DNA from 2 places in the Cognatishimia coralii genome. Region 2 is predicted to be linked to the other one. Evidence: riboswitches for the same ligand, from Rfam matches in the RefSeq annotation. Region 2 holds a riboswitch; the other holds the start of a gene.

Region 1 (9,362 bases), on a different contig from region 2:
GATCTACGATCAGGTTCTTGGGATAGTCGCCTTCTTCTTGGAGGTGCCGGCGGACCAGTTCCTCGGCGAGTTTGACGCCCTGTGCATAGGCGGAGCGGGTGGGCACAGACCGAGGGTCAGTGGTGAAGAGATTGCGACCGGTCGGCAGCACGTCGGTGCGGCCTCGGTAAGGTGAGCCAGAGGGGCCGGCTTCGATCCGTTTGCCTTTTAGCGCGCGCGTTAAGGCTGCGCGTTCCGATGTTGCAGAAGGGGCCGCGTCAAAGGCCTCTTGGCCTTCCGGCGCGCGACCAAAGACATGCAGCCCGTCGCCGAATTGGCTTTCTTTGATGTCACAGACGAAGGTGTCGATGCGGGTTATGGCTTCGGCGAGGCAGGTGGCCCCGTCTAATCCCAATTGCGCAGCCAGCCCCAGAGCCTCTGCCTCGTCGCGGATACCGTCCTGCAAGCGATCTCTGCGTTTCGGGTCGAGGCCGTCGGCGTTGGAAAATTCGTCCAAGAGGCTTTCCAGATGGGCGAACCTCTGCGGGGCCGCGCTTTCTTTTAAGGGCGGAGGCACATGGCCCAGTGTTACGGCACCGATGCGGCGTTTGGCTTGGGCGGCTTCGCCGGGGTCGTTGACGATGAACGGATAGATGACGGGCATATGGCCCGCTAGTGCTTCGGGCCAGCAAGTGTTTGACAGGGCGACGGATTTGCCGGGGAGCCATTCCAGCGTGCCGTGTGCGCCTACGTGGATGAGCGCATCTGCGCCAAAGCTTTTCCGCAGGCATAGGTAAAAGGCCACATAGGAATGGCGCGGGGTGCGGGCAAGGTCGTGGTATTCGTCCTCGCGGACGTCTTCTGATCCGCGTTCTGGTTGGAGGGCGATTATGACATTGCCCCGCCGGATTGCTGCGAATTCAAAGACGCCGTTTTTGACCAGAGCGTCCGTTTCAGGAGACCCCCAAACCTCTGTCAAATCTTCGACCAACTCTTGAGGTAGGTCGCTTAGCGCTTCGGTATACTCCACCAGCGAGAAACGCAGGGACTGAGTGCCGAGCGCCGCGCCGAGCCAGCCCGCGTCGCCGCCGTGGGTCTCAAACCCCTCGGACGCGAGATCCTCTACGATGGCCTCAGCACTCGCTAAAGCATCTAGACCCACAGCATGGGCCATATTCCAATCGGCTCCGGGGTAGGTCGACAGAACCACCGCCGCTCGTTTTTCGGGCACTGGCGTTTCAGACAGCTTCACCCATGCCGCGACTTTGTCGGCCACGGCCTCGATCCGATCCGCATGGGCGCGGTGGCCAAAGCGGGAATACTGCAGGTCTGGGTCTTTCTTGCCCGGCTCTTTGAACGAGGCCACGCCTGCGAAAAGCCGCCCGTCGACCTCTGGCAAAACCACGTGCATGGCAAGGTCTGCTGGTGCAAGGCCGCGTTCACTTTCAGCCCAGGCTTTCTTGCGCGAGGTCGCCAGAGCGATCTGAAAGACCGGCGCGTCTGTGGCATCCAAAGGCGAGGTGCCATCGCTGCCTTTGCCGGAAAAGGCCGTGGCATTCACGACGGCAGCGGGCGCAAGCTCTTGCAAGGTCTGCGCAATCCAAGCCGCCGCTTCTGGCTGTTTGAGAGTGGGTGCGAACAGTCCCATAACCTCGAAGCCACGTGCTCGGAGCGCAGTGAACATGGCTTCAATCGGGGCGAGATCGGCCGAGCTGACATAGCTGCGATAAAAGGTCAGCGCGACGAGCGGTTTGTCTGTCGTGCGCTGGGCGTCACAGACCCCGGTTTCGGGTGTCCAGCCGCCAAAGTCTGGCAGTTGTTTGGATCCGACCACAGGTTTCGCATAGATCCCCGCCGCAATCGCCAATTGCGCCAAAGCGGCCTGCGCCGCGACGGCTCCGCCCGTGTCACAAAGATGCGCAAGGCGTTCCAGTGTCGACTTGGGCAGGGTCGAGACCTCGTCCAGCCGTGTATCAGGCCGCCCATCCGCAGGTAGCACGGCCAGGGCAATTCCCTTGCGCCTTGCCAGATCTTGCAATTGCTGGATGCCGTAGGACCAATAGGGGATGCCGCCGATCAAACGCACCAAAACGGCCTTCGCGCCCTCAAGCGTGTTCTCGACATAGGTGTCGACGGACAGCGGGTGTTTCAACGCCGAGATATTCGCGAGCCTCAGAGACGGCAGATCATCCTTGCCTCGATGCCAGCCCGCCGCGAACGCGCCGAGGTCGCTGTCGGAATAGGACAATACCACCAGATCCGCCGGAGTCTGTCCGACGTCAAAGGGCGTTTCCGTTTCCTCGAGCCCGTGGCTTTCGCGAAAGACGACGTGCATGGTTAGCTGGCGAAAGCCGCCTCGATGGCTGCGCGGTTCACGTTGTCATGTTCCGCGATGACGACCATTTTGCCTTGGCGCGCCTCGTCTGGCTTCCAAGGGCGGTCAAACTGGTGACGTACCCGCGCGCCGACCGCTTGCACCAGAAGGCGCATGGGTTTGCCCTCGACGGCCGCATAGCCTTTGACGCGTAGGATGTTTTGCTCTTTCGCCATGGCCTCGACCTTGGCCGCAAAACTGGCCGCGTCGATCTGTTCGGGGATGTCGACAACGATGCTGTCAAAATCATCATGACTGTGGTCGTGATGGTGGTGGTGGTCATGGTCATGATCGTCGTCGTGGTCATGATGATGGTGATGATCTTCGTGATGGCTTGGACGGCTGTCCAGATCGTCCTCGGCGGCGGCGTTCAGGCCAAGGATAACGCGGGGATCGACCATGCCTTCGGCCACTTCGACAACTGGCAGTGGACGCGGAGAGTTTTCTTCGATCAAGGCCTTTGCCTTGGCAACGCCGTCTTCGCCGGCCAAATCAGGCTTGGTCAGCAGAATGATGTCCGCACAGGAAATCTGATCGCCAAAGACCTCTGCCAGAGGAGTTTCGTGATCCAAGCCCTCATCCGCCTCGCGCTGAGCATCCACTGCGGCAACATTCGAAGCAAAACGACCATCCGCAACGGCCTCGGCGTCGGCCAGAGCAATCACGCCGTCCACAGTGATCTTGCTGCGAATATCAGGCCAGTCAAAGGCCTTCAGCAAAGGTTTCGGCAGCGCCAGACCCGAAGTCTCGATCAGGATGTGATCGGGGCGGGGTTCCAGCGCCATCAGTGCTTCAATTGTAGGGATGAAGTCATCGGCCACGGTGCAGCAGATACAGCCGTTCGCCAGCTCCATAATGTTTTCGGCTGGGCAATCAGGGATCGCGCAGGATTTCAGGATGTCGCCATCAACGCCCACATCACCAAACTCATTCACAACAACCGCCAGACGTTTGCCCTGCGGGTTCTGCATCAGCTTGCTGACCAGCGTTGTCTTGCCAGAGCCCAGAAAGCCGGTGATCACAGTAACAGGAAGTTTCTCAAGCGTGCTCATAAGCCTTACTCCGGCAGGCGCAGCGGTGGGATCCGCGCGATACAGTTTTTACGAAAGTGAACGGGGCGTTCGCGCCAGGGCACGAGACCGTCCTCGGTGCCTGCGTATTTCACAAGTCCCTCATGGGCGAGAGCCGCATCCTCGGCGCCGGTGAAGTTGCCGTAGACATAGGTCCAACGATCTGCACCACCGCGCACGGCGATGGAACAGCCGCTGTCACAATTACTCAGGCATTCAGTGGTTTTCACGGTCACATGGGCGGGCCAGTCTTTGGCCAGCAAAGCCTCAGCCAGTTGTGCGCCCGGACGCGGGCCTTCCATATCCGTCGGCATGCCCGCGCGGCAGGTCGAACACACTAGAACCTCGACTGGTTCCATAGTCATCATGTCTCTCCTTTCAGGAGGGACAAGGGCGAGTAGGGCGGGCAACTTAGGCTAGCTCCCGACACCGGAACACCCCGTCCGGTTAAAGTCACAGGTGTTGGCAGGTCTCCCGGCTTACGGATCCCAAGGTTTCCCTTGGCGGATTTGGCCCTTCCCAGCTTGCGCCAGTGGCTTGCCAAACCCTCTCCGCTCACGGTCGCGGGGGCGGCTGCGGTTTGGATTGCGTCGCAATCCATGTCGCATTCCCTTTTCACCTGCACTAAGTACAGGAACCAACAGGACGGGAATGCGCCTATCCGCCCCCTGAGTCAAGTTAAGAGGACGACCCCATGAGTACAGATGCCGACATCTCTGCGCGTCACACCGAGAAAATGAAGAAAATCAAGGCCGCGCGGGACCGTTTGATGGAGAATAAGACCGAAGAAAAAGGTCTGATCATGGTGCATACGGGGCCCGGCAAAGGCAAGTCTTCCAGCGGATTCGGCATGATCATGCGCTGTATCTCTCATGGCATGCCAACGGCGGTTGTGCAGTTCATCAAAGGCGCTTGGGCGACGGGGGAACGCGACTTTCTTGAGACGCATTTCAAGGATGAATGTAAGTTCTATGTCTCGGGCGAAGGGTTCACCTGGGAGACCCAGGACCGCGACCGCGATATCGCCAAGGCCGAAGCGGGCTGGGAGCTGGCGAAGCAGCTCATTCGGGATGAGAGCAATCGGTTTGTGTTGCTGGATGAGATCAATATCGCGCTGCGCAATGATTATCTGAATATTGATGAGGTCGTTGAGTTTCTTTTGGAAGAGAAACCGATGATGACGCATGTGTGCCTGACAGGGCGGAACGCGAAGCCAGAGCTGATTGAGGCGGCGGATTTGGTGACGGAAATGACGCTGGTGAAGCATCCCTTCCGTGACGGGATAAAGGCGCAGAAGGGGGTTGAGTTTTAATGCCCCTCAAACGTCTCCTCACCGAATTCGGCATGGGTAGTTCCCTGCGCCGTCAGGACTATACCGAGGCCGCAACCCGCGCCGTCAAAGATGCGCTGTGGCACAATTCGATCAACCTCGCGGAGCTTTTCGGCAAAGACAAATCCGAGATGCAGATCACTGTGGAGGTCGCAGTGGCTCAACCCGACCAGATCGACAAAGCCAAAATCGCAGCGATCTTCCCCTACGGCCAAGTCACAGTGACCCCCGTCAAAGGCGGCCTCGACGTGCCGCGCCCCGAAGGCAACCCCACCGTCATCGCCAATGTCGCGATCTCGGTGGCGATGGATGTGGAGGTAAAACCATGAGCGATCAACGGTTTATCCTGGAAATGGGCATGGGCAATAACCTCTTCCGTCAGGACTATACCAAGGCAGCAGAACGCGCGATTGAAGACGCGATCCGTCATTCCTGCATTCCGATGTTTGGTACGCTTGGCATCCCCAGCGAAGAGATGCGCGTTTCCGTGACGATCGGTGTGCAAAAACCCGAACAGGTGGATTGCGCGGCCCTGGCCGAGGTGCTGCCACGCGGTAAGGCGACGGTCAAAGCCGTCTTTGGCGGTATGGATGTGACCAACCCAGACAACGGAACCGTGAATGTGATCGCGACGGCTGCGGTCGAGGCCTTTCTGCCAAAACAAGGGTAGCCCATGAGCAAAGCCATCATGATTCAGGGCACCGGCAGCAATGTCGGAAAGTCGATGCTGGTGGCAGGTCTCTGCCGTGCGGCTTTGCGACGTGGGTTGTCTGTCGCGCCGTTCAAGCCGCAGAACATGTCCAACAATGCCGCCGTCACGTCAGATGGCGGCGAGATCGGCCGCGCGCAGGCTTTGCAAGCCTTGGCGTGCAAATTGCCCACGACTGTGCATATGAACCCGGTCCTGCTAAAGCCCGAAACCGACGTTGGCGCTCAGGTGGTGGTGCAGGGCAAGCGGCTGACCACGGCCAAAGCGCGCGATTATGCCAAGCTAAAACCGCAGCTGATGACTTCGGTGCTTGAAAGTTTCAACCATTTGAAATCGCAGCACGATCTCGTCATCGTCGAAGGCGCAGGCAGTCCGGCCGAAGTCAATCTGCGCGCAGGGGACATCGCCAATATGGGCTTCGCGCAGGCGTCAAATACGCCCGTGATCCTCGCTGGAGACATCGATCGCGGCGGCGTCATTGCACAGATCGTCGGTACACAGGCCGTGATTTCTCCTGAGGACGCAAGCCTCGTCAAAGGCTTCATGATCAACAAGTTCCGTGGCGATCCCAGCCTGTTTGATGATGGCTACCAACTGATCCAAGATACGACCAAATGGCCCGGTTTCGGCGTGCTTCCCTATTTCTCTGACGCATGGAAACTCCCTGCCGAAGACGCGCTCGACCTCAAAGGATCCGAAACTACAGGCGACATCCATATCGTCTGCCTCGGCCTCTCTCGTATCGCCAATTTCGATGATCTGGACCCTTTGGCCCAAGAACCGGATGTCCGCCTCACCATGCTGCGCGCAGGCCAGCCGATCCCGGCAGATGCCACGCTCGTCATCATCCCCGGCAGCAAATCCACCATCGGAGATCTCGCCTTCCTGCGCGCCCAAGGCTGGGACATCGACCTGCAAGCGCATCTGCGGCGTGGCGGTCATGTCCTCGGGATTTGCGGCGGATATCAGATGCTTGGCGCCAAGATCTCAGACCCTGACGGTATCGAAGGCCCTGCTGGCGACACCAAAGGCCTCGGGTTCCTCAATGTGGAAACCCTGATGACTCCAAATAAAAGCCTGACCGAAGTGAACGCCAAACACGCAAGCTCCGGCATCGATTTCACGGGCTACGAAATCCACATCGGGCGCACCGACGGCCCCGATCGTGCCCGCGCCTTTGCATCGGTAAACAACCGTCCAGAAGGCGCAGCCAGCGAAAGCGGCAAAATCCAAGGCAGTTACCTGCACGGCATGTTCCGCGACGATGCGTTCCGCGCCGCGTTTCTTGCAAGCCTTGGCGCCAAGGCCACTGACGCCAGCTACGACCAAACCGTAGAAACCACTCTGGACTCTCTCGCGGACCACATCGAGGAGCATCTGGACGTTGAGGGCATTTTCGCCGCCGCGCGCTAGTTTCATCTTGCCCAAAATACTCCGGGGGAGGCGCCCTTCAGGGCGACGGGGGCTGGCCCACTGAACGCTTGCCACTGGCGCAGAGCTCGCCCATAGTCCTTGCGAACTTCGGACACCACAATGCTGCGCTTTCTATCCTGTATATTCTTCCTTGTACCGACAGTGGCGCTGGCCGAGATCACGGTCTTTGCGGCAGCGAGCCTGCGGGGTGTCTTGGATGAAATTCACGCAAGCGCACCGATCAAAGTGACGACCTCTTATGCCAGCAGCGCAGCACTTGCGCGCCAAATTGTACAGGGAGCACCTGCGGATGTGTTCTTCTCGGCCAACCAACTTTGGGCGACGTGGCTGGACGACCAAGCCGTAACAGAGACCTTCACCGCACAGGATATCCTACGCAATGAGCTCGTGGTGATTGCATCTGAAGCTGACCCAGACTTTGACATCGCGACGTTGCCCGAAACTCTTGGCGAAGGGTTTCTTGCGGTGGGTCACACACGGGCGGTCCCCGCCGGCATCTACGCCAAAGAAGCCCTGAGCAGCCTACGTCTTTGGGACGAGCTTCAGGACCGCATCATTCAGACCGACAATGTCCGCGCCGCCCTCCGCCTTGTGGCGCTGGGCGAAGCGCCATTTGCCGTGACCTACGCAACAGACGCGCTTGCCGATCCGGCGGTCCACGTGGTGCATCGCTTTGACAAAGAGGACCATAGCCCAATCATCTACCGCGTCGCCCAATTGACTAAGGGCGAAGCCGCAAACACCTACCTTGACCTTCTGCAAAGCCCCGCCGCCCGCGACATCTTTCGAGCGCATGGGTTTCAGGACATCGCACCATGACCTGGCTTGCGGACTATCTCGGCCCCGAAGGCTTTGCGGCCATGCGACTGTCGATTTGGGTCAGCCTCTGGGCGACGGCTCTCAGCCTGCCATTGGCGCTTTGGGTGGCGCATCTTTTGGTGCGCAAACGCTTTTGGGGACGAGAGCTTTTGAATATAGCGGTGCATTTGCCGTTGGTCTTGCCGCCTGTCGTCACCGGCTATCTTTTGTTGGTGACCTTCGGGCGACGCGCGCCTGTCGGGCAGTTCCTGGAAGACACCTTCGGTCTCTTGCTCGCGTTCCGCTGGACCGGCGCGGCGCTAGCGGCGGCGATCATGGGCTTTCCCTTGATGGTGCGCGCGATCCGGCTGGCTTTGGAAAACGTTGACCCAAAACTCGAAGAAGCCGCCGCCACGCTTGGTGCAAGCCGCTGGCGTATCTATGTGACCGTGACTCTGCCTTTGATGTTGCCGGGTGTCATCGCAGGCGCAGTGCTGGCCTTCGCCAAAGCCATCGGAGAATTCGGGGCCACCATCACCTTTGTCTCAAACATCCCGGGCCAGACCCAGACCCTGCCTTCGGCCATCTACGCAATGCTTCAAATCCCCGGAGAGGAGCCCCAAGCCTTTCGGCTGGTCATCGTCTCGACCGCAATTGCGGTGATCGCTCTTGTCGCCTCGGAACTGCTCGCGCGTCGGGCTGCGAATAGGGGGGGCTCATGAGTATCGAGGTTCAGATTTCTCATCATTTCCAAGGCTTTGATCTGGATGTAGCGTTTCACGCACCTGCTGGGGTGACTGCGCTGTTTGGTCCCTCTGGCGCGGGCAAAACCACGATCATCCAGTCGGTCGCAGGGCTTTTGACTCCGGACGAAGGGCAGATCACGATGTCGGGCCGCAAAGTCTTGGACCGCGCAGCGGGGATCAACCTTAGCCCTCAAAAGCGAAACATTGGCTATGTGTTTCAAGAGGCGCGGCTGTTTCCCCATCTAAGCGTGTCGCGCAATCTGTCCTATGGGCCCAAGGCGCGCGGGCAAGCTGTGGATCACGGCTATCAAGAGCAGATCGTAACGATGCTAGGGCTGGACCACTTGCAGGACCGCCGCCCTCAGGCCTTGTCTGGCGGGGAAAAACAACGGGTCGCCCTGGCGCGGGCCTTGCTGGCCAAGCCCGAGGTGTTGCTATTGGACGAACCTCTGGCCGCGCTGGATGCCGCGCGCAAAGAGGAAATTTTGCCTTACCTCGAACGTCTGCGAGACCACGCGCAGGTCCCGATCCTCTATGTGAGCCACTCGGTGTCTGAGGTCGCGCGTTTGGCAAACCACGTCATCTTGCTGAGAGACGGCAAGGTGGCGAAGGCGGGGCCCGTGGAAGAGGTATTCTCGGACACAAGCGCCGCCGCCGTTTTGGGATTGCGCGAAAGCGGAGCGGTGCTACGCGCGCGAGTCACGGCGCATCACGAGGATGGGCTCACCGAACTAAGCGGCGCGGGCACAAAGCTTCATTTGCCGCACGTAATGGCCTCGGTTGGGGATGATGTGCGCCTGCGGATCAAAGCCAGCGATGTCATGTTGTCCTTGAACCGACCGGACGGCATCTCTGCGCTGAATGTGATGGAAGCCCGCATTGAGGACATCCACGCAGGGCAGGGGCCGGGCGTTCTGGTGCG
Region 2 (9,362 bases):
GCGTCGGACAAATCAAGCAACTCCCGGATCGCGTCGAGCGGAAATCCCAACTGTCTGCTGTGCCGGATGAATGCGAGGCGATCAAGTTCAGCGTCACCATAGCGACGTTGCCCGCCTTCAGTCCGACCAGGTTCCGGCATCAATCCAATCTGCTCATAGTAGCGGATCGTCTGAACCTTGGTGCCGGTCCTCTTCGCAAGAGTCCCAATTGTGAGCATGTCGAAACCCCGTTAATCCTCTAGTGAATGTAGATTTATCTCACTCATGGCGCAACCGCGGAAATCACGTTTTGGCGATCTCTGGCGCGCTCTTTAGAAAACCACTTGAACCTACAGTAGCTAGAGGATGTAAACCGGCTCAAAACCGAGAATCAAACGGGCGAAATAACGTGCGTCTTTCAGTTATTCAGAGACTATTGTGGGGTCTGGCAGGCACAGCGCTTCTTGCCTTTGCGGCATTCCAGTATTTCGAACCTTCGACCGATACCGACGCTAATGCCTCTAACCCTGCGTTTTACGCCGATTTCGAACTGACCGATCATCGTGGATTGGTGCAGACGGATGAGTACTTTGCCGGGCGGTGGATGCTTGTCTTTTTTGGCTTTGCCAACTGCCCAGATGTATGCCCAACGACGCTCGCCGAAGTTGCCGCCGTCATGGAAGACCTAGGAACAGATGCAGAGAAAATACAGCCTATCTTCATCTCGATTGATCCTGAACGCGACACACCCGCTGCGCTGGCCGAGTATGTGCCCTTGTTCAATGCAGGCATCATTGGGCTGACCGGCACGCCGGAGCAGATTGCTGAGACGTCCGAGACCTTTCCGATCTTCTATGAGCGGATCGAGGAGGCCTCAGCACCAAATGGCTACACAATGGGCCACACATCGCATCTATTCCTCTTCGATCCAAAGGCGCGCTTCACCGACTCTTGGGCTTATGGCACCTCTGCCGAAGAGATACTTACCGATCTAAGAGAGAGGCTCTGACCCAAATGAACCGATTATACGGAGAAACTGCCCTCGGGCTGGCTTGGGTGATCGCCCTCATCGCCTCGCTTGCTGTTCTGTTCATTGGCGAAGTGCTGGGGCAGACACCTTGTGTTCTTTGCTGGTTCCAGCGCGCCTTCATGTTTCCACTGGCGATAATTCTTGGGCTGGGACTATGGTGGCAAGATCCGCGTGTTGGTCGGTACGGTGTCGTACTCGCACTTGGTGGCGCAGCAGTGGCTGCTTGGCATATGGGGTTATATGTCGGGATCATACCTGAACGCGTCCAACCTTGTACTGCGACGGGGCCCTCTTGCACTGACGACAACCAGTTGGTGTTAGGCATCCCCATTCCGCTGATGGCCGTTGTTACATTTGCGCTTATTGGTGCGCTTTCAGTCCTATCTCTCAAGGAGAAAAAATCATGAACCGACGCGGGTTGATTATTTCCGTTCTCGCAATGGGTGCTGCCGGTTTTGGTGGGGCCGCGTGGTATGTAAACCAACCAAAACCGTCATCTGAACGTGCGGTTGTCGCGCCAGAGTTGGCGGACGCTTTGATGCGACCATATTCGCCTGTTTTGGGGCCCGCTGAAGCCCCCGTGACCATCGTTGAGTTCCTCGATCCAGCCTGCGAGGCCTGTCGCGCATTTCACCCCGTCGTAAAAGATATTTTGGACAAAAATCCCGAAGCCGTGCGTGTTGTCATACGATACACCCCGTTTCACGGACCGATTTCGGATATAGCCGTCAAGTTGCTAGAAGCGGCCCGGATGCAGGGCAAGTTCGAACAGGTGCTAAATGCTCTAATGGCTTATCAAGACGCGTGGGCGGCGCATGGGGCGTTTGATCAACAAAAGCTGGGAAAGATCGCGGCCGGAGCCGGGCTCGATCTCGAACTTGCGATAGAGCAGATGAAATCACCCGATATCGTGGCAATCGTCAATCAGGACAAAGCGGACGTAGAAACAATGGGCGTTCGCCAGACCCCAACGTTCTACATCAATGGCAAGCCGCTAGATCCGTTTGGAATGGACGAATTGAGACAACAGGTTGACGCCGAAGTAGCTGCAGTTGGCAGCTAGTGGTCAAAAAGGGAACCGCAAAGTGAAGACAGTACTCTATGGCCTGATGGCCGCAAGCATGTTCGCATCAAGCACAGCGACCCCGGTAGAAGCTGGTTCGGAAGACGTTGTCGTCGAAGATGCCTGGGCGCGCGCGTCAATCGGCGTAAACCGTCCGGGTGTCGCGTATATGACAATCCGCAATACAGGCGACGAGGCTGTGATACTTACTGGCCTCCGCACGGATTTGGCGATGATGCCTGATATTCACCAGACATCCACAAATGCCGATGGTGTTAGCTCAATGGCACCTGCAGGCGAGATCGAGATTGCGCCGGGTGAATCTGTGTCTCTGGAACCGGGTGGCCTTCACGCCATGCTGATGCGCTTGCAGCGACCGATGGCCAAGGGCGAAAGCTTTTCCTTGACGCTCGACTTCTCGGACGGTGGTGAGATCGTGGTCGAGGTTCCAATTCTAGGTATTGCAGCGCGCGGTCCCGAGAGCTAATGACCCGACGGTCGATCCTCAAGTATGCCTTCGCTGGCATCGCGGCGATCATCCTGACACTTGTTGTTGGGTGGTGGCAGGTCGATGGCCCCGGCGCGCCCGAACAAGCGGGGTTGCGCCCGGTTGCCCTATCTGAAATGGAATTCCGCCTGACAGATCACGAAGGTAACGAGGTTGGACCCGAAAACCTTATCGGCAGCCCGTCAATGGTCTTCTTCGGCTTCACCTATTGCCCGGACGTTTGTCCGACGACTCTGTCGGATATTTCCGGCTGGCTTGATGACCTGGGCGAAGAGGCGGAGGGAATGAACGTGGTGTTCATCACCGTCGATCCAGAGCGGGATACTGTCGAGGCAATGGCCGAGTATGTCGGCTATTTCCATCCGTCGATCCGCGGGTGGACTGGCCCGGAAGAGGAAATTGCGCGCGCAGCACAGGGCTTCCGCGCACGCTATGGGCGGGTGCCGACCGAAGGTGGCGACTACACCATGAACCACACTGCCAGCGTTTTCCTTTTCGACGCGAAAGGCCGGTTCAGCACCATGATCGACTATCACGAGCCGAGGGAATTCGCAGTGCCGAAAATCCGGCGTGCGCTCAATAGAGAAACTGGGGGGCAACATGAGAATTAGAACAATCGCGGCAGGTTTCGCATTCGTATCGGTGCTGTCGGTGGGCGGGTTGGCAATATCGGGCATCTGGTCGAAGGATCCGATCCCTCCCGGTCTGGCAGCTGCAACCACTTGGTCGCCACCTCAACTCCCGCTTCCCACTTCTATTGAAACGGAAACACCGCAGGTCGCACAAACACGTGTGGAGCCCGCAATACCACTCCAGTCCATGCCACGTCTGGAGGTTGCGAGCGCCGATACTCTCTTACCGACGATAGAACCTCCGCTCTCCAACTGGTCACGCGATATCGCAACCGGCGAGACGCTCGACACCGTTCTTGAAGAAGCAGGTCTCTCAGCGACTGACCGTGCCGAGGTCGCTCTGGCCCTCGGCGCGGAATATGATCTGAGGCGACTTAGGCCTGGGCATTCGGTCACCGTTGTCTCGACGATGGACGGCAGCCCGCGCAGCGTCGCGCTCTCCGTCGAGGACGGTGTGCGGATCGAGGCGATCTTTGGCGAAGAGTTGGCCACGCAGGTCGTGACCCCGGCTCCCGACTTCATAACATCGGCGGGCGAAGCGGTGATCGACAGCTCGCTTTTTGCCGCGCTGGAAGAAGCCGAGATGCCTGCCCGCTTCGCTGTCGATTTGGCACAGATGCTGGGTGGAATCGTCGACTTCCGTCGTGAGGTGACCGGCGGAGAAACGCTTCGGCTACTGTGGCGCGAGGCCCGTGTTGGCGAAGACAGAATTGGTCAGCCGGAACTTACCTTTGCATCGCTGGAGATCGGCGGCGCACTTTATGAAGTTGTCTGGCCGGTAAGCGGTAGCGATCGGGCAACGATTTACGTCAATGGCACGGTTCTCCGCGTTTTTGCACAGCCTGTCGAAGGGGCGCGATTAAGCTCGGTATTTGGCCGCCGTACGCACCCGGTCTACGGCAATGTCCGGATGCACACAGGTGTCGATTTCGCGACGGCAAGCGGAACGCCGGTTCAAGCGACAGCACCGGGACGGATCAGCTTCATCGGCTGGCGGGGCGGCTATGGTCGCGTGGTCGAAATCGCCCACGGCTCAGACACAATGACACGCTATGCGCATCTCAGCGCTGTGCCCGAGGGCCTGGCACAAGGCCAACGCGTTGCGGCGGGAGATGTGATCGGTCGCGTCGGCGCGACTGGCACGGCGACGGGCCCGAACCTGCACTACGAAGTCCTCGTGGATGGACGCCCTACTGACCCCCTCTCTGACGACAGACTTGCCGAAGCGGCTGAGAGCGAAGCGGATGATACAGCCGCGCTTTTGCGTCTGGTCGAGGCGCGGGCGCTTCTGAATGAAAACCTCGGCAGCGACATTGCCGAAACGACAACCGAAAGGCTCTGACCCATGAGACGCATGATCCAAGCTCTTGCCATCACACTCGCCCTGTTACCGGCGGCGCAGGCCCTCGCGGAGGCAACCCCAATAGACGTCCGCAAGACCAATGGATGCGGTTGCTGTCTGTCCTGGATGAATCATCTTGAGGAGAACGGCTTCGCACCAATAGGCCAGGACATGTTCGGCGGCCTTCTCGTGCGCTTCAAACTCGACAACGGAGTGCCGCAGCGCATGGTCTCCTGTCACACTGGGCTCGTGGACGGTTACGTGATCGAGGGACATGTGCCTGCAGCCGACATCCGCCGCCTTCTGAACGAACGCCCCGATGCGGTCGGTCTCGCAGTCCCCGGAATGCCCTATGGTTCGCCAGGGATGGGGCCGGAAGACGAACGCGATGCCTACGACGTCTTCTTGATCCAGAAAGACGGCTCGACCGAAATATTTTCGAGCTACCCAGCAGGGTAACCGAGCCGAATTATGGAAGTCCTTTCCCCAATCTAGCTAACCTATTCAGCCGCTTCAGCGCAGACTGGCCAATGGTATCCAAAGTAGTTACGTTGCAACATGTTGACAGTCAACAAAACACAAGTACTCGGCATACTAGCTGTCGTCGGCGCCGTCGCCACTGATCAGGTAACAAAAGCCTGGGTTGTCGCGAGCGCCGATACCCTAAAAGACGGGATCGCTGTCTTTCCCGGGCTTAATCTCACGTTCCATCGCAATGATGGCGTAACCTTCGGGCTTTTGGGTGGCGCCCCCTGGTGGGGCCTCTTGCTTCTTGCGCTTATCATTTGTGCCTGGCTCCTGATCATGATGCTTCGCACAGAGAGCAGTATAGAAGCGATTGCGTATGGGGCGATCATAGGTGGCGCGCTCGGCAATGTCGTTGATCGCATCCATTATGGAGCCGTAACAGACTTCCTTGATTTTTTCATTGGATCTGCACACTGGCCGACTTTCAACATGGCAGACGTATTCATTGTCGGAGGTGCCGGATTACTGCTGGTGGTACCAGTGATCCAGAGGCACTTCGAGGGCGATCATTGAAGACATTGCCCCAAGTTTCATTCGGCGGATTTTTTGCCTGAGCAACTGTTTCCTCGATTTGCCGGACAAGAAAAATTTCTCGTGCCACAAGTCTGAATAATCTATGTTGGCATTGTAGGTGCCTACTCCGGCGAGCTTGCCGATCGCTCAAGTATTGACTTTTCTAAAGGCACCGCGACAAAACCAAGTTTCGAAATCGAACCAGTAACCACCCGCAGATATTGAATCATAAAGAAGGTTGCTCAAAAAAAGGACTTGCTCGGCGCATGCACCTACCAACGCTTACTTTATGCCGAACCTGCCGTGACGCGGATCCAACCCTGTATGATCAAGTGGTATCAACGCTAAAGGCAGCGAATGTGAAGGCAAAATTGCAGCACGTCGATTGCATGTCCGGCTGCATGCGACCACAAACGCTTGCAGTCCGACAGAACGACAAGACTGCTTATCTTTTCGGTGAGATAACTGCTCAAGACCTGCCGGACATCCTGACATTCATCCGGATGTATCAGGAAAGCCCAGACGGTAACTTCGCGGATGCAAGGCCACTTGGAAAGCTGCGTTTCAAGGCTATTGCTCGCATTCCCGCAGATGTGCAGTAAACCACCCGCACCACGATATTAGTAGCTCCTGCGGTGAATTATTGCATTCAGTACAGTGTTGACAGCAGCAGATTTCAAATCAATTTGGCGCTGCGGAACTTAGGCATGCCGGTTTCGTACTTGACCTGCTACCGCCTAATCGGACAGAAACAGTCATTACGGTGCTCAAAGGTGCAAATGCATTAGAGCTGAAACGGGAATGAGGACGGTGGACCAAATCGCGGCACCGAAACCTCAACCGCCCCCGCGACTGTGAGCGGCGAGCTACCTTCCATTTCCACTGGTGCGAGAGTGCTGGGAAGGGGGAAGACGGCATCGACCCGCGAGTCAGGAGACCGGCCGTATATTGAACGTAACTTGCGCCGTCGGGTGTGACGGCAAGGAGGACTAAAATGACGACAAACGCTATCAAAGCATCCGCTGTAGGATCAACCATTCTGCCCGCAGTGTTCGCCCTTATTCTGGGTTTGGGTGTTGTTACTGTGACCGGCCATGCTCAAGCTTCTGGCCTGCATGACGCTGCTCACGATGTGCGCCACGCAACTGGCTTTCCCTGCCACTAAGACCATGTTCAGTCGTATTCTGACCAGCGCGTTGTTCGCTGGTGCTGCAGCGGGGCTGATTGCCGCCTTGCTGCAGCTTTATTTCGTGCAGCCTGTACTTCTCCACGCCGAACTTTATGAGGGTGGCGATTTGGTGCATTTTGGCGCTGATCCTGTGACTGCGCATCCCGAGTTGCCCGGCATGTTCGCCGAGCCGGTGCGCGACGGCCTAAGCATCATCTTCACGATGCTGACGTATACTGGCTATGCATTGGCCCTTGTGGCGCTTATGTCGATTGCCGAACAACAGGGTCGTGAGATTAACGGTCGCACCGGTTTGCTTTGGGGCTTGGCTGGCTTTGTTGCCTTCCACTTTGCGCCTGGCTTGTCGCTGGCGCCTGAAGTGCCAGGCGTAGCCGCAGCAGATGTCGGTGTGCGCCAAGTATGGTGGACTGCTACTGTTGCCACAGCTGGCGTCGCCATGTGGTTGATCGCCTTTGGAGGCAACTTGGTGAGCTATCTGATCGCCGCTGGACTGCTGATAGCGCCTCACGTCGTCGGTGCGCCTGAACCCGACACCTTCGCTGGCCCGGTTCCGACCGAGATCGGCGCGCTATTTGCCGCCCGAGCCTTTGGCATCGGCATGGCCGCTTGGGTGTTGCTGGGAAGCTTTGCCGGATACTTCTGGCAGGCTGAAGGCAAACGCGCGAACGCCGCCGCCTGATTCCTTTCCTCTATTGCTTTCCCGCCGGTCACCGCCGGCGGGAGCTTTCATTTATTGAGGAGGACAAAATGTCCCGTTCACTCGCTCTCTTCGCCATCGGGCTGATTTTTGGCGGCGGCGTCGGCTTTGTGATCGCGGCCGGCAGCGGCAGCACCTTTGACAGCCACGACCATGCTGACCCGTCTCAACATGGTAGCAATGCGGAGATGGCAGCCCATGACCACTCTGCTGTCACTAACTTACCGGCCGACAGCAATGCCCCCAGCGTGGCGATCAAGATGATTAAAGATCCGATGGCAGGTTGGAACTTGCACGTGACACCGCAAAACTTCCGATTTTCTCCTGAGAATGCCTCTACTGAGGAAATACTTGGTGAAGGTCACGCGCATGTCTATATCAACGGCGAAAAGCTGGGGCGCCTTTATGCCAACTGGATACACCTCCCATCACTGCCGGATGGCGACGTTGAGATAAAAGTTTCCCTCAATGGCAACAGCCACAGCCCGCTAATGGTTGGGGGCTTGCCCGTCGAGGCCAAACTAATCGTTCAAGCAGACGATGACGGCTCCTGAGCAAAACTCAGATCTTGACTGAACTTCGGTCGCAGGGGCCTTGCGCCCCTGCATTGCCATGGTTTGCATGTCAGGATCGAATGCAATCCTCCCCTGAGCGCATCATTATGGCAAATGGCAATAGCATGAACCAACTCGCTATCGGCTCATTTTACTCTGTGAAAAATCCTTGAATACGCGAAGCGTCTCTTCGCTTACATGATGCTCGATACCTTCAGCATCGTGCTCGGCCACGTCTTTGGAAATACCCAGGGCGATAAGGAACTCCACAACAATTCGGTGCCGCTTTCGACAAGCCTCGGCCAATCGCCGCCCAGCATCCGTTAGGCGTATTGATCGGTAAGGTTCCTGCACAATGAAGCCCTCGCGTTTAAGCCGGGTCAGGTTCTTGGACACAGTGGGCTGGGTCACGCCGAGCCGCTCGGCAATCTCCACGGGCCTCGCTGAACCGTTCTGGTGAATCAGCTCCGCGATCAGCTCGACATAATCCTCCACAACTTCGCTTTGTCGGGCGGCGCGGGCTGCCTCGAAACCGCTCACCTGGTCGTCAGGTTTACGTCCGAATAGTTGTGGTTTCTGATCGGTCATTCTGCTCTCGGTGTCTATTGCTGGTGCGGAACCCTGCTTGCCGCGCCTTATTGTGTATGCACCAGCGACGCGGGCCTTGACAATGACATAGACTTTTCTACAAAACTTAGCCAAGGCTAATAATTATAGACTGAACCATGAAACACCTGATTGCATCTGCCTTGATTGGCCTGCTTCCGCTTAGTGTGGGGGCCACTGCCATTGAAGAAGCCCCTTGGGCACCTCGGGCCGCAGCCTACCGGCTGAGCCTATTCATGGCGAACTTGACACCCGTTCCCTGGGAGAAGATTGAAAACAATTGGACTGCTCCGGCACCCGGCAGCGCAGTTGCGGTGGAGGCACTGTCACGGGTATCGGATAGCGACGCCCAGAACATTCGTGCAGCGCTGGCTGCGGAAGACCGACAGGCCCTGTTTGCTGCCATTACAACGGCATTGGCCAAAGGTATTCTGCAGCACCTAGAGGCAGCCGAGGCGACACTTGGCCAGCCTGAAGCCGCATTTGAGGTTGCGCAGTCTGCGGCCTTGTACCGCGCGTTCGAGGACGGCATCCTGGCGGCGGACAAGCAGGCCGCACACGACCTAGGTCGCGCCTGGCTGGTTCTGAATTCTTCTCTGGGTAGCACCGGTATTTTGAACAATGGCGCTCAAGACCCGAATGTGGCGCGATTTGCTGAGGCGCAAAAAGTTATCGTGGAGTACATTGAGACAAACTATCTGCCCTCCGTTTTTGTCGAACG

Evidence for each region. Region 2 has a riboswitch for cobalamin ahead of WG622_RS14895 (CbtB domain-containing protein). Riboswitches for the same ligand answer to the same signal wherever they lie in the genome.
Region 1: another riboswitch for cobalamin. It lies ahead of WG622_RS05520 (DUF1636 family protein); the one in region 2 lies ahead of WG622_RS14895 (CbtB domain-containing protein).

Annotation. Positions count from the first base shown of each region.
Region 1 is NZ_JBBGAZ010000001.1:1,094,874-1,104,235, reverse strand. Features, by position in the region: gene cobN (cobaltochelatase subunit CobN) at 1-2,314, opposite strand, end outside; gene cobW (cobalamin biosynthesis protein CobW) at 2,317-3,405, opposite strand; gene WG622_RS05520 (DUF1636 family protein) at 3,411-3,788, opposite strand; cobalamin riboswitch at 3,871-4,080, opposite strand; gene cobO (cob(I)yrinic acid a,c-diamide adenosyltransferase) at 4,118-4,735, shown strand; gene WG622_RS05510 (Lin0512 family protein) at 4,735-5,082, shown strand; gene WG622_RS05505 (Lin0512 family protein) at 5,079-5,423, shown strand; gene WG622_RS05500 (cobyric acid synthase) at 5,427-6,875, shown strand; gene modA (molybdate ABC transporter substrate-binding protein) at 6,996-7,715, shown strand; gene modB (molybdate ABC transporter permease subunit) at 7,712-8,416, shown strand; gene modC (molybdenum ABC transporter ATP-binding protein) at 8,413-9,362, shown strand, end outside.
Region 2 is NZ_JBBGAZ010000009.1:98,389-107,750, forward strand. Features, by position in the region: gene WG622_RS14845 (MerR family transcriptional regulator) at 1-218, opposite strand, end outside; gene WG622_RS14850 (SCO family protein) at 425-988, shown strand; gene WG622_RS14855 (disulfide bond formation protein B) at 994-1,416, shown strand; gene WG622_RS14860 (DsbA family protein) at 1,413-2,072, shown strand; gene WG622_RS14865 (copper chaperone PCu(A)C) at 2,119-2,559, shown strand; gene WG622_RS14870 (SCO family protein) at 2,559-3,191, shown strand; gene WG622_RS14875 (M23 family metallopeptidase) at 3,400-4,554, shown strand; gene WG622_RS14880 (DUF411 domain-containing protein) at 4,558-5,013, shown strand; gene lspA (signal peptidase II) at 5,113-5,595, shown strand; gene WG622_RS14890 (DUF1636 family protein) at 5,862-6,197, shown strand; cobalamin riboswitch at 6,342-6,555, shown strand; gene WG622_RS14895 (CbtB domain-containing protein) at 6,590-6,760, shown strand; gene WG622_RS14900 (CbtA family protein) at 6,765-7,463, shown strand; gene WG622_RS14905 (hypothetical protein) at 7,532-8,035, shown strand; gene mntR (manganese-binding transcriptional regulator MntR) at 8,174-8,623, opposite strand; gene WG622_RS14915 (cytochrome c peroxidase) at 8,761-9,362, shown strand, end outside.